DNA from 2 places in the Cellulomonas hominis genome. Region 2 is predicted to be linked to the other one. Evidence: predicted binding sites of a transcription regulator. Region 2 holds the regulator's gene; the other holds the start of a gene.

Region 1 (5,759 bases), 580 kb from region 2:
CGCGACGCCCTGGGGATGCGCGTGCAGGACGAGTCTGGTGAAGCGAGAGGGAAGCGATGTCGGGTCACTCCAAGTGGGCCACCACGAAGCACAAGAAGGCCGTGATCGACGCGAAGCGCGGCAAGCTCTTCGCCAAGCTCATCAAGAACATCGAGGTCGCCGCGCGCACCGGCGGCGGTGACCCGGCGGGCAACCCGACGCTCTACGACGCGATCCAGAAGGCCAAGAAGACCTCGGTCCCGAACGACAACATCGAGCGCGCCGTCAAGCGCGGCTCCGGTGCCGAGGCCGGCGGCGCGGACTACCAGACGATCCTCTACGAGGGCTACGGCCCCGGCGGCATCGCGGTCCTCGTCGAGTGCCTCACCGACAACCGCAACCGCGCGGCGGCGGACGTGCGCGTCGCGTTCACCCGCAGCGGCGGCCAGATGGCCGACCCCGGCTCGGTGGCGTACCTGTTCTCCCGCAAGGGCGTCGTCATGGTCCCGAAGGAGGGCACCACGGAGGACGACGTCATGATGGCGGTGCTCGAGGCCGGCGCGGAGGAGGTCAACGACGCGGGCGACCAGTTCGAGGTCCTGTCCGAGGCCACCGACCTGGTGCCCGTCCGCACGGCGCTGCAGGACGCGGGCATCGAGTACGACTCCGCCGACGTGGTGTTCTACCCGGCCACGCAGATCGAGGTGGACGCTGAGGGTGCCCGCAAGATCCTCCGGCTGATCGACGCGCTCGAGGACTCGGACGACGTGCAGAACGTCTACGCGAACTTCGACGCCTCGGACGAGGTCATGGCGGAGCTCGAGGAGGACTGACCCCTCGCGCGCCGCGACGCCCCGCCCGGACCCCGGTCCGGCGCGGGGCGTCGGCGTGTCCACCCCGCCGTCTCCCGCTGACCGGAGGGTTCTGCCCGACACGCCCGGCGTGTCCCGCCAGCAACCTCCACTCACGGCGTGCGCCGGGGCGACGGGTGCCTGTGGCCCTGCGCGGCGCGGCTCCCGCGCGGGGCGGGTGCGGGCTGGGAGACTCGGGCGGTGCGCGTGCTTGGTGTGGACCCGGGGCTGACCCGCTGCGGGCTCGGGGTGGTCGACGGCCTCCCCGGGCGGAAGGTGCGGATGGTCGCGGTCGGGGTCGCCACCACGACCCCGGACCTGGACGTCGACCAGCGGCTGCTCGCCGTCGCGGCGCAGATCGAGGACTGGCTCGACGAGCACGCCCCGGACACCGTCGCCGTCGAGCGGGTGTTCGCGCAGCACAACGTGCGGACGGTCATGGGCACGGCGCAGGTCGCGGGGATCGCGATGCTCGCCGCCGCGCGCCGGCGGATCCCCGTGGCGATGCACACGCCGTCCGAGGTGAAGGCCGCCGTCACCGGCAACGGGCGGGCGGACAAGCCCCAGGTGCAGTCGATGGTGCAGCGGCTGCTGTCCCTCGACGAGCTGCCCCGGCCCGCGGACGCCGCGGACGCGCTCGCCCTGGCGATCTGCCACCTGTGGCGCCCGGCCGGCGCGATCGGGGCGCCGCAGCGCGCGCCGGGGTCGATGACCGCCGCGCAGCGGGCGTGGGCCGCGGCGGAGCAGGCCAGCCGGCGCGTGCGCGCCTGACGCCCGGCGCAGAGGTGGGAGGTCCGGACCGGCACGCCGTCGGCGTGTCCGCTCGAGCCGTCCACTGCGCGGGGGTGTGTCGTTCGTACACGTGTTCGCATCCGTGGCAGACTGCACGCGACGACGGGAAGGAGCCGGTGTGATCGCCTCGGTGCACGGGACGGTGCGGGCCGTGCGGCTGGACGCCGCGGTGCTGGAGGTCGGGGGCGTGGGCCTGCTGGTGCAGGCGACCCCGGCGACGCTCGCAGGGCTGCGGGTCGGCCAGGCCGCGACGCTGTTCACCTCGCTGGTGGTCCGGGAGGACGCTCTCACGCTGTTCGGCTTCGCCGAGGACGACGAGCGCGAGGTGTTCGAGGTGCTGCAGACCGTCAGCGGCGTCGGGCCGCGGCTCGCGCTGGCGATGCTCGCGGTGCACACGCCGGACGGCCTGCGCCGGGCGGTCGCGGGGGAGGACCTCGCGGCGCTCAAGCGCGTGCCCGGCATCGGGCACAAGGGGGCGCAGCGCATCGTGCTGGAGCTCGCGGACCGGCTCGGCGCCCCGGCGCCCGTGGGTGTCCCGGGCGGATCGGCCGCGGCCGCCGCTCCGGCGGACCGGCGCGACCAGGTCGTGGACGCGCTCGTCGGGCTGGGCTGGAACCAGAAGGCGGCGCAGGACGCCGTCGCGACCGTGCTGGACGGCAGCGAGGAGCCGGTCGGCGAGGCCGAGGTGGCGGGCGTGCTGCGCGCCGCGCTGCGGACGCTGGGCGGCGGGCGTGGCTGAGGACCCGTCGGTCGTCCGCCCGGAGGCCGACGAGCTGGAGCGGGCCGCCGAGGCGGCGCTGCGCCCGCGGCACCTCGACGAGTTCGTCGGCCAGAAGGTCGTCCGCGAGCAGCTGTCCCTGGTGCTGCAGGCGGCGATCGGCCGCGGCCGGGCCCCGGACCACGTGCTGCTGTCCGGCCCGCCCGGGCTCGGCAAGACGACGCTCGCCATGATCATCGCGGCGGAGCTCGGCACGTCCCTGCGCGTGACCAGCGGACCCGCGATCCAGCACGCCGGCGACCTGGCGGCGATCCTGTCCTCCCTGGAGGAGGGCGAGGTGCTGTTCCTCGACGAGATCCACCGCCTGGCCCGCCCGGCGGAGGAGCTGCTGTACGTCGCGATGGAGGACTTCCGGGTCGACGTCGTGGTCGGCAAGGGCGCGGGCGCCAGCGCGATCCCGCTCGCCCTGCCGCCGTTCACGGTGGTCGGCGCCACCACCCGCGCCGGCCTGCTGCCGGCGCCGCTCCGCGACCGGTTCGGGTTCACCGGGCACCTCGACTTCTACGCCGACGACGAGCTCGAGCGGGTGCTGCTGCGCTCCGCCGGGCTGCTCGGCGTGCCGCTCGCCCCGGAGGCGGCGGCCGAGATCGCGTCCCGGTCCCGCGGCACCCCCCGCATCGCGAACCGGCTGCTGCGGCGGGTGCGCGACTGGGCGCAGGTGCGCGGCGACGGCACGCTGTCGCTGGCCGCGGCGCGGGCGGCGCTCGAGGTCTACGAGGTCGACCGGCGCGGGCTGGACCGCCTCGACCGCGCCGTGCTGACCGCGCTGTGCAGCCGGTTCGGGGGCGGGCCGGTCGGGCTCACGACGCTGGCCGTCGCGGTGGGCGAGGAGCCGGAGACCGTGGAGACCGTCGCCGAGCCGTTCCTGGTCCGCGAGGGGCTGATCGGCCGGACGCCGCGCGGCCGGGTGGCCACCCCGGAGGCCTGGGCGCACCTCGGCCTGACCCCACCGGTGCCCACGGGCACGCTGTTCGGCTGAGCCGACCGGGTGCGGGAACCGACCCACAGGTCCGTTCGTTAGGAGCCCGGAGCCGTGGCGCCTAGACTGCGGCCGACGACCCGTGCGATCAGGAGCTGTTGTTCGTGGACTATTCCTTCCTCATCATCCTCGTCATCGGCATCGGGGCGATGTGGCTGCTGTCGAGCCGGCAGCGCAAGGCCCAGCGCGAGCAGCTGAGCTTCCGCGACAGCCTCGAGCCCGGCCAGCAGGTGATGACGGGCTCCGGCATGTACGGGACGGTCGTCTCGGTCGACGGTGACGAGGTCACGCTCGAGTCGACGCCGGGCAACCAGTCGCGCTGGATCAAGGCCGCGATCGCCCGCCTGGTCGAGCCGCCGGTCGAGGAGGCCGACGAGGACGAGGCCACCGACGACGCCGAGTGGCGCGACGAGCCTGGCGCGGTCCCGCCGGGCCTCATCGAGGTCCCGGACGACCTGTCCTCGCTGCAGCCGCCGCGCGACGACGAGGGTCCCGACAGCAAGAAGAAGCCGCAGCAGTAGTCGACGGGCCCGCCTCCCGGCACGTCCGGGGGGCGGGGCGCCCACCACCCGTACCGCCCGCACCGCGCGGGCGGTACGCGCACGAGAGAAGAAGATCCGTTGGCCCCACCCACCCGTCGCCGGCACCCGGCGCGCATTCTCCTCACGCTGGCCGTCCTGGTCGTCGCCGTCTTCGGGACGGTGCTCGCGGGCACGAAGTGGTCGGACGCGAGCTGGACGCCGAAGCTGGCGCTCGACCTGGAGGGCGGCACGCAGCTCATCCTCGCCCCGGTCACCGAGGACCAGTCGAGCGTCACGCAGGAGACCATCAACCAGGCCATCGAGGTCATCCGGCAGCGCGTCGACTCGTCGGGCGTCGCCGAGGCGGAGATCACGAGCCAGGGCGGGTCGAACATCGTCGTCGCGCTGCCCGGCCGCCCGAGCGAGGAGACGCTCGACCTGGTCCGGACCTCCGCGCAGATGGAGTTCCGGCCGGTCCTGACGTACTCGGGCCCGGAGCCCGCCGCGACGGACACGACGACGGACGCGGCCACCGACGGCGCCACGGCGGCCCCGACGGACGCCGCCACGGACGCCGCGACCGACCCCGCCGAGGAGCCCTCGGACGAGCCGACGAAGGCCGCCCCGGACTCCGCCAGCGACGCCGAGTACTACATCACCCCGGCCGTGCAGGCGCGCTTCGACGAGCTCGACTGCACCAAGCCGGAGAACCTCACCGGCGGCGAGTCCGGTGACCCGGACGAGGCCCTGGTCACCTGCGACCCCGCCGGCACCGTCAAGTACGTGCTCGGCCCGGTCGAGATCGAGGGTTCGCACATCGCGAACGCCTCGTCCGGCCTGCAGGTCAACTCGCAGGGCACCGTCACGAACACCTGGGTCGTCAACCTCGAGTTCGACAGCGAGGGCACGAAGACCTTCGCCGCCGTCACCGAGCGGCTGCAGGGCCTGACGTCGCCGCAGAACCAGTTCGGCATCGTGCTGGACGGCCTCGTCATCTCCGCGCCGGGGCTCAACCCGGGCGTGATCATCTCGGACGGCAAGGCCGAGATCTCCGGCTCCTTCACGCGCGACTCCGCGACCGCCCTGGCGAACCAGCTGAAGTTCGGCGCGCTGCCGCTGAGCTTCACGGTGCAGAGCGAGGAGCAGATCTCCGCGACGCTCGGCTCCGAGCAGCTCGAGAAGGGCCTCATCGCGGGCCTCATCGGCCTGCTGCTGGTCGTCGTCTACTCGCTGTTCCAGTACCGCGCGCTCGGGCTGGTCACCGTGGCCTCGCTCATCATCGCCGCGGTGCTGACCTACGGGACGATCACGCTGCTGTCCTGGACGCAGGGGTACCGCCTGTCGCTGCCCGGCGTCGCCGGACTCATCGTGGCCATCGGCATCACCGCGGACTCGTTCATCGTGTACTTCGAGCGCATCCGCGACGAGCTGCGCGAGGGCCGCACGCTGGTCGCCGCCGTCGACCGCGGCTGGGAGCGCGCGCGGCGCACGATCCTCGCGTCCGACGCGGTGAACTTCCTCGCGGCGATCGTCCTGTACTTCCTGGCCGTCGGCTCGGTGCGCGGCTTCGCGTTCACCCTGGGCCTCACCACGCTGCTCGACCTGCTGATCGTCTTCACGTTCACGCACCCGGTCATGCTGCTGCTCGCCAGGACGCGGTTCTTCGCCAGCGGCCACCCGCTGTCCGGCCTGGACCCGCGCCGGCTGGGCGCCCCCGAGGCGACCCGGTACGTCGGCCGCGGGCGGGTCGTCACGGGCCGTCGTGCCGGCGCGGACGCCGGCGCCGCGCCGGCCGACCTCGGCGTCCCGACGTCCACGCTGGTGGCCGCCGCGGTGCCCGCCGGCGGGACGATCGCCGA
Region 2 (5,759 bases):
CCGACGCGGAGGTCCGGTCGTGACGCACCCGCGCCCGCGCCCCGCGCGCCCCGGGCACCCGGCGCACCGGCCGACGCTGCGCGGCACCGCGCGTGCGCTGGTGGGCGTCCTGATCCTGCTGCACGGCGCGCTGCACGTGCTCGGGTACGTCGCCGCCCCCGGTGGCCCGGGCCTCGCCGGGGCCGAGGGCACCCGGTTCACGGTCGGGCCGGTCGCCGGGTACGCCTGGCTGGCCACCGCCGCGCTGCTCGTCGTCACGGGGCTCGCCCTGCTGGCGCGCCGGCCGGGATGGTGGCGGCTCGGGGCCGTCGCCGTGGTCGCGTCCCAGGCGCTGGTCGTCTCGCAGTGGCCCGAGGCGTGGGCCGGGACGGTCCCCGACCTGGTCCTGGCGATCGCGGTGGTGCACGGCTGGTGCGCGACCGGCTCCCGCTCGGCCCGCACCCGTTACCGGCGGGGCGTCGCCGCGGCCCTCGCCCAGGCAGCGCCCGACCCGTCCGCGCCGCCGAGCCCGATCACCGAGCACGACCTCGCCGTGCTCCCGCCCGCGCTGGCCGGCTACCTGCGCCGGACCGGCAGCGTCGGCCGACCGCCGATGACCGCGTTCCGGGTGACGCTGCGCGGCCGCATCCGCGGCGGACCCGGCGACCGGTGGATGACGTTCACCGGCGAGCAGGTGTCCACGTCCGGCCCGCGCCCGACGCGGCACTTCCTGCTGGACGCCACCGCGGCGGGGCTGCCGGTCGACGTGCTGCACGTGCTGACCGACGGCACGGCCACGATGCGCGCGGACCTGCTCTCCGCGATCCCGGTGGTGCGCGGGGCGGGGCCGTCGATGGACCGGGGCGAGACGGTCACGCTGTTCAACGACCTGTGCCTCATGGCCCCGTCCGCGCTCGTGCGGGCCCCGGTCACCTGGGAGGCGCTCGACGCGCGGCACGTGCGGGGGACGTACCGGCAGGGCGGGCAGACGGTGCGGGCGGTGCTCGCGTTCGACGAGGCCGGCGACCTGGTCGACTTCGTGTCCGACGACCGGCTGCGCGCCTCCCGCGACGGGCGCTCGTTCACCCCCGAGCGCTGGTCCACGCCCGTGCACGGGTACGCGCGGCACGACGGCCGCCGGCTGCCGTCCGCGGCGAGCGCGCTGTGGCACCCCGAGGAGGGCGAGCCGTTCGTTTACGCGGAGATGACGCTCGTGGACGTCGCGGAGCTCGCGGCCCCGGGGTCCTGAGGACCCGGGCCGGGCCGGCGCCCGGAACGACGACGAGGGTGGCCGCTTCCGCGGCCACCCTCGTGGGGACGCCCCCGTCCCGTCTCGTCCGGACGACTCGCCTCGTGCGGACGGTTGCTGCACGCCTTCGCGCCGGACCCGTGGGTCACGACGACGACGCGTCCCTCGCGGCGAGCCCCCCAGCCAGCCGTTCGAGGTGGCACCACCCTAGAGGCGCCCGCTCCAATTACGCAAGCCGCCAGTTTCGTTAATCCTGCGACGCGTCAGCACGGCCCGCGCGACGCCGTCACCAGCGGGGATCCGTCGGTCAGGAGCCCGCCGGGACCAGCAGCACCTGACCGGCGATCAGCGAGGAGTCCGCCATCCCGTTGAGGTCCCGCAGCTGCGCCACGACGTCCCGCACGTCCTCGCCCGGGACGGCGACGTCCGACGCGATCTGCCAGAGCGTCTCCCCCGCGACGACCGCGTGCGTGGTCACCTCGGTCGCGCGCTGCGGGGCGTCGGCGACCGCGCGCCCACCCATGACGCCGGCGGCGACGACGAGCAGGGCGAGCAGCACCAGGACGACGCGCCCGCGCCGGGTGAGGTGCAGCCGCGCCGGGGCCTCGGCCGCAGCAGCGGGGCGCGCCCGCACGGGAGCGGGAGCGGTCCGGGCACCCCGGGGACCGATCGACGGGGCGACTCGCGGGTGCGCTGCGATGGCGCTCATCTCCACCACTTCCCTCCTGGACCGCCGCGCGGCCCCTCGAACACCTGTTCGTTCGAACGTCTGTACGAACTCAACCACACCGAGCGATCGATGTCGAGACACGGTCGAACAGGTGTTTGAAACACCTGCCCGCGCGCCCTACGCTCGGGACGTCGGGTACAGCGCACCACGAGGGTCTGACACGCCCGCCCGGCGGACCGTCAGCGGACCGCCGTCGGGCGTCGTGACCAGCGGGGACGCGACCGGCACGGCGGACGGGTGCGACGCGCACCGGCGCCGCGGACGACGGGAGCGGACATGGCCGGCGAGGGAACGGGTGCCACGGCGAGCACCGGCGGGGACGACGTCTCCGTCGTGGAGCTGCAGCCGGACGGCGACGGGCTGACCCCGCGCCAGCGCCTCGTCCTCGAGACCGTGCGCGCGTCCGTCGAGTCGCGCGGCTACCCGCCGAGCATGCGCGAGATCGGCGACGCGGTCGGCCTCACCAGCCCGTCGAGCGTCAAGCACCAGCTGACCGCGCTCGAGCGCAAGGGCTACCTGCGCCGCGACCCGAACCGCCCGCGAGCGATCGAGGTCGTCCAGCCCGACGACTCGCGCGGCGTCGCCCCGCTGCCGGGCGTCCCGGGGATCGGGGACGAGGACAGCGCCGCCCGCGAGGGCGCCCCCGAGGCGGCCTACGTGCCCGTCGTCGGCCGGATCGCCGCCGGCGGGCCGATCCTCGCCGAGCAGCTGGTCGAGGACGTCTTCCCGCTGCCGCGCCAGCTCGTCGGCGCCGGCGAGCTGTTCCTGCTCAAGGTCGTCGGCGACTCGATGGTCGACGCGGCGATCTGCGACGGCGACTGGGTGGTCGTCCGCCGGCAGCCGGTCGCGGAGAACGGGGAGATCGTGGCCGCGATGCTCGACGGCGAGGCCACGGTCAAGACGCTCAAGCGGCAGGACGGCCACGTGTGGCTGCTCCCGCAGAACCCGGCGTACTCCCCCATCGACGGCGACCACGCCCAGGTGCTCGGCCGCGTGGTCTCGGTGCTCAGGGCGCTCTGACCCCGCGCGGCGCGCGCGGGCGCGGGGGCGGTCAGCCGGCCACGCGCGCGCCGAGGGCGGCCAGCGCCCGCGCGACGTCCTCCTCGTCGTTCCACACGTGGAACGCCACCCGCACCCGCCCCGCCCGGCCCGCGACCCGGCACCCGGCGGACTCCAGCGCCGCCCGCCGCGCCCCGTCCGCGTCCGGCAGGCTGACGATCGCGCTCCCGCCGGGCGGCAGCCCGAGCCCGGCGCGGAACGCGTCCGCGAGCCCGACGGCGTGCGCCCGCACCGCCGCGGGATCGGTCGCGGCGAACGCGTCGAGCGACTCCGCGGCGCCGAGCCATGCCTGCCACGCGGGCGACACGTCGAACCGCCGTGCGTCCGCCGCGAGGTGCATCTCCGGGCCGTAGCAGGACGTCCACGGATCGTCACCGGCGTACCAGCCGGCCTGCACCGGCCGGAGGCGGTCCTGGACCTCGGGCCGCACCGTGAGGAACCCGACGCCCCGCGGCGCGCACAGCCACTTGTACGCCGCCGTCACCGCCACGTCGTACCGACCGGCGTCCACGGGCAGCCAGCCCGCGGCCTGCGTGAGGTCGCAGAGCGTCCACGCCCCCGCGGCCCGGGCTGCGGCGACCACGGCGTCGTCGTCCAGCACCTGCCCCGTGGCGGACTGCACGAGGGAGTACGCGACGAGGTCGACGCCGGGCACGACGGCCTCCGCGAGCCGGTCGGCGGGCGCGTGGCACACCCGCAGCCGCGGCGCCTGCGCGAGGAACGGGTACACGGTGGACGTGAAGTCGCCGTCGACGCACACCACCCGGGCACCGTCGGGCAGCGACGCGGCGACCACCGCGGCCATCGCCGACACCTGCGAGCCGATGGCGACGCGGTCCACGTCGACCGCGGTCAGCGCGGCGAACCGGGCGCGCGCGGCGCCGACCGCCTCCTCGTAGCGCGGCACGTCGAGCCCGCCGCTCCCCCAGCGGTCCAGGTCGGCGCGCAGCGCGCGGACGGTCCGGCGGGGCGGGACCCCGGCCGTCGCCGCGTTCAGGTAGCCGGGGGCGGGGTCGAAGTCGGAGCGGAGGTCGTCGAGGGAGCGCACCACCCGACTCTCCCGCCGCCCGGCACATGCGCGCAACGGGCAGTTCCGCGCAGACCCATGCCGTGCGATTATGCTTCGCGCCATGCCCGCCCGGACGCTCGACGCCGCCGCCCTCCGCCTGGTCCGCACCGTGCACGAGGCGGGGAGCGTGACCGCCGCCGCGCGCGAGCTGGGGCTCACGCAGCCCGCGGCCAGCCAGCAGCTCCGGGTGATCGAGCGCACCGTCGGCACGCCCGTGGTGGTGCGCGCCGGCCGCGGGGTGCGCCTCACCGAGGCCGGCCTCGTGCTCGCCCGGAACGCCGCCGCCGTCGAGTCGGCCCTCGCCGCGACGCTCGAGGAGGTCGCGGCGGTCGCCAGCCTGCGGGCCGGGCGCGTGCGGGTCGCCGCGTTCCCGTCCGCGGCCGCGACGCTGCTGCCGGGGGCCCTGGCCGCGCTCCGGCAGGCGCACCCGGGCCTGAGCACGACGTTCGCCGAGGCCGAGCCGCCGGAGGCGCTGGCCGAGCTCGCCGCGGGCCGCGTCGACGTCGCCCTCGTGTTCCGCGACGCGGACGCCGAGCCCGCCGACGACCGGCTGCGACGCGTGCCCCTCGTCCGGGACGAGGTGCTCGCCGTCCTGCCCGCCGCCGACGGCCGCGAGCCCGGCACGCCGGTGGACCTCGCCGACCTCGCGGGCCGACCGTGGATCGCCGGCTGCCCGCAGTGCCGGGCGCAGCTCGTCGGCACGTGCGCCCGCGCCGGGTTCACCCCGCGGGTGGACTTCGCGACCGACGACTACCTCGCCGTGCTCGGCCTGGTGCGCGCCGGCCTCGGGGTCGCCACCCTCCCGGGTCTGGCGCTGGCCGCGCTCCCGCACGCCGGCGTCACCGTGCACCCCGCCCGCCCCGGTGCGGCGCGGGTCGTCGAGGCCGTGACCGAGCCCGGCACCGCCCGGGTCCCGGCGGTCGCGGCGGCGCTCGACGCCCTGCGGGTCGCCGCGTCGTCGGTCGCGCAGCCGCACGTGCACACGTACCCCCGCCGCACCCCGACCGCCACCCGGCACGCAGGTGCGTCGCCGCTCACCCCGGCCGGGTGACCCGCCCCGCGGGGGCGCCGACCTACGCTCGCTGACGCCCGCCACGCGCCCAGGGACGGAGGCCCACGATGCCGGCACCCCGCGTCGAGCGGGTCACGCGGTTCCTGCTGGGCAAGGACGCACCCGACCTGCTGTACGGCGCGATCGTGTCGGCGGCGATGCTCGCGGTCACCAGCCTGCACGCCGAGTCCAACGACATCGTGGCGGTGGCCACCACGGCGGTGATCATCACGTACTGGCTGGCGCACGTGTACGTCGACGCCGTCGGCGGGCGCCTCGAGGACCGCGACCACCACACGGGTCAGCGGCTCATGACGGCGCTGCGGGAGAGCACCGGAGTCCTGCTGGGGTCGCTCCCGCCGCTGCTGGTGTTCCTGCTGGCGCGCGCGGTCGGCGCCGACGTCACCGACGCGGCCGTGGCCGCCCTGGTGTTCACCGTGGTGATGCTCGTCGCCGGCGGCGCGCTGGTCGCCTACCTCGCCGGGGCGCGCGGCCTCGCCCTGGTGGGCGAGGCCGCGATCTCGGGCGCGTTCGGCGGCGTCGTGCTGGCCCTCAAGCTGGTCCTGCACTGACCCCGGCGGGGCCGGGCGAGGCAGCCCGCGTCAGAGCCCGAAGCGGCGCG

The links. The regulator LexA, encoded in region 2, represses DNA repair genes until DNA is damaged. The targets are predictions, from matches to a motif close to TCGAACANNTGTTCGA.
Region 1: a site for LexA is predicted at 1,685-1,700, ahead of ruvA (Holliday junction branch migration protein RuvA). Genes of this name have one in related genera too.

The regions. Positions count from the first base shown of each region.
Region 1 covers NZ_JACHDN010000001.1:3,938,584-3,944,342, forward strand. The annotation lists gene HNR08_RS18580 (YebC/PmpR family DNA-binding transcriptional regulator) at 57-812, shown strand; gene ruvC (crossover junction endodeoxyribonuclease RuvC) at 1,032-1,601, shown strand; gene ruvA (Holliday junction branch migration protein RuvA) at 1,741-2,361, shown strand; gene ruvB (Holliday junction branch migration DNA helicase RuvB) at 2,354-3,379, shown strand; gene yajC (preprotein translocase subunit YajC) at 3,484-3,900, shown strand; gene secD (protein translocase subunit SecD) at 4,000-5,759, shown strand, end outside.
Region 2 covers NZ_JACHDN010000001.1:3,355,201-3,360,959, reverse strand. The annotation lists gene HNR08_RS15705 (MarR family winged helix-turn-helix transcriptional regulator) at 1-23, shown strand, start outside; gene HNR08_RS15700 (DUF6544 family protein) at 20-1,228, shown strand; gene HNR08_RS15695 (LysM peptidoglycan-binding domain-containing protein) at 1,536-1,937, opposite strand; gene lexA (transcriptional repressor LexA) at 2,235-2,978, shown strand; gene HNR08_RS15685 (aminotransferase class V-fold PLP-dependent enzyme) at 3,010-4,065, opposite strand; gene HNR08_RS15680 (LysR family transcriptional regulator) at 4,148-5,137, shown strand; gene HNR08_RS15675 (hypothetical protein) at 5,206-5,709, shown strand; gene HNR08_RS15670 (L-lactate dehydrogenase) at 5,740-5,759, opposite strand, start outside.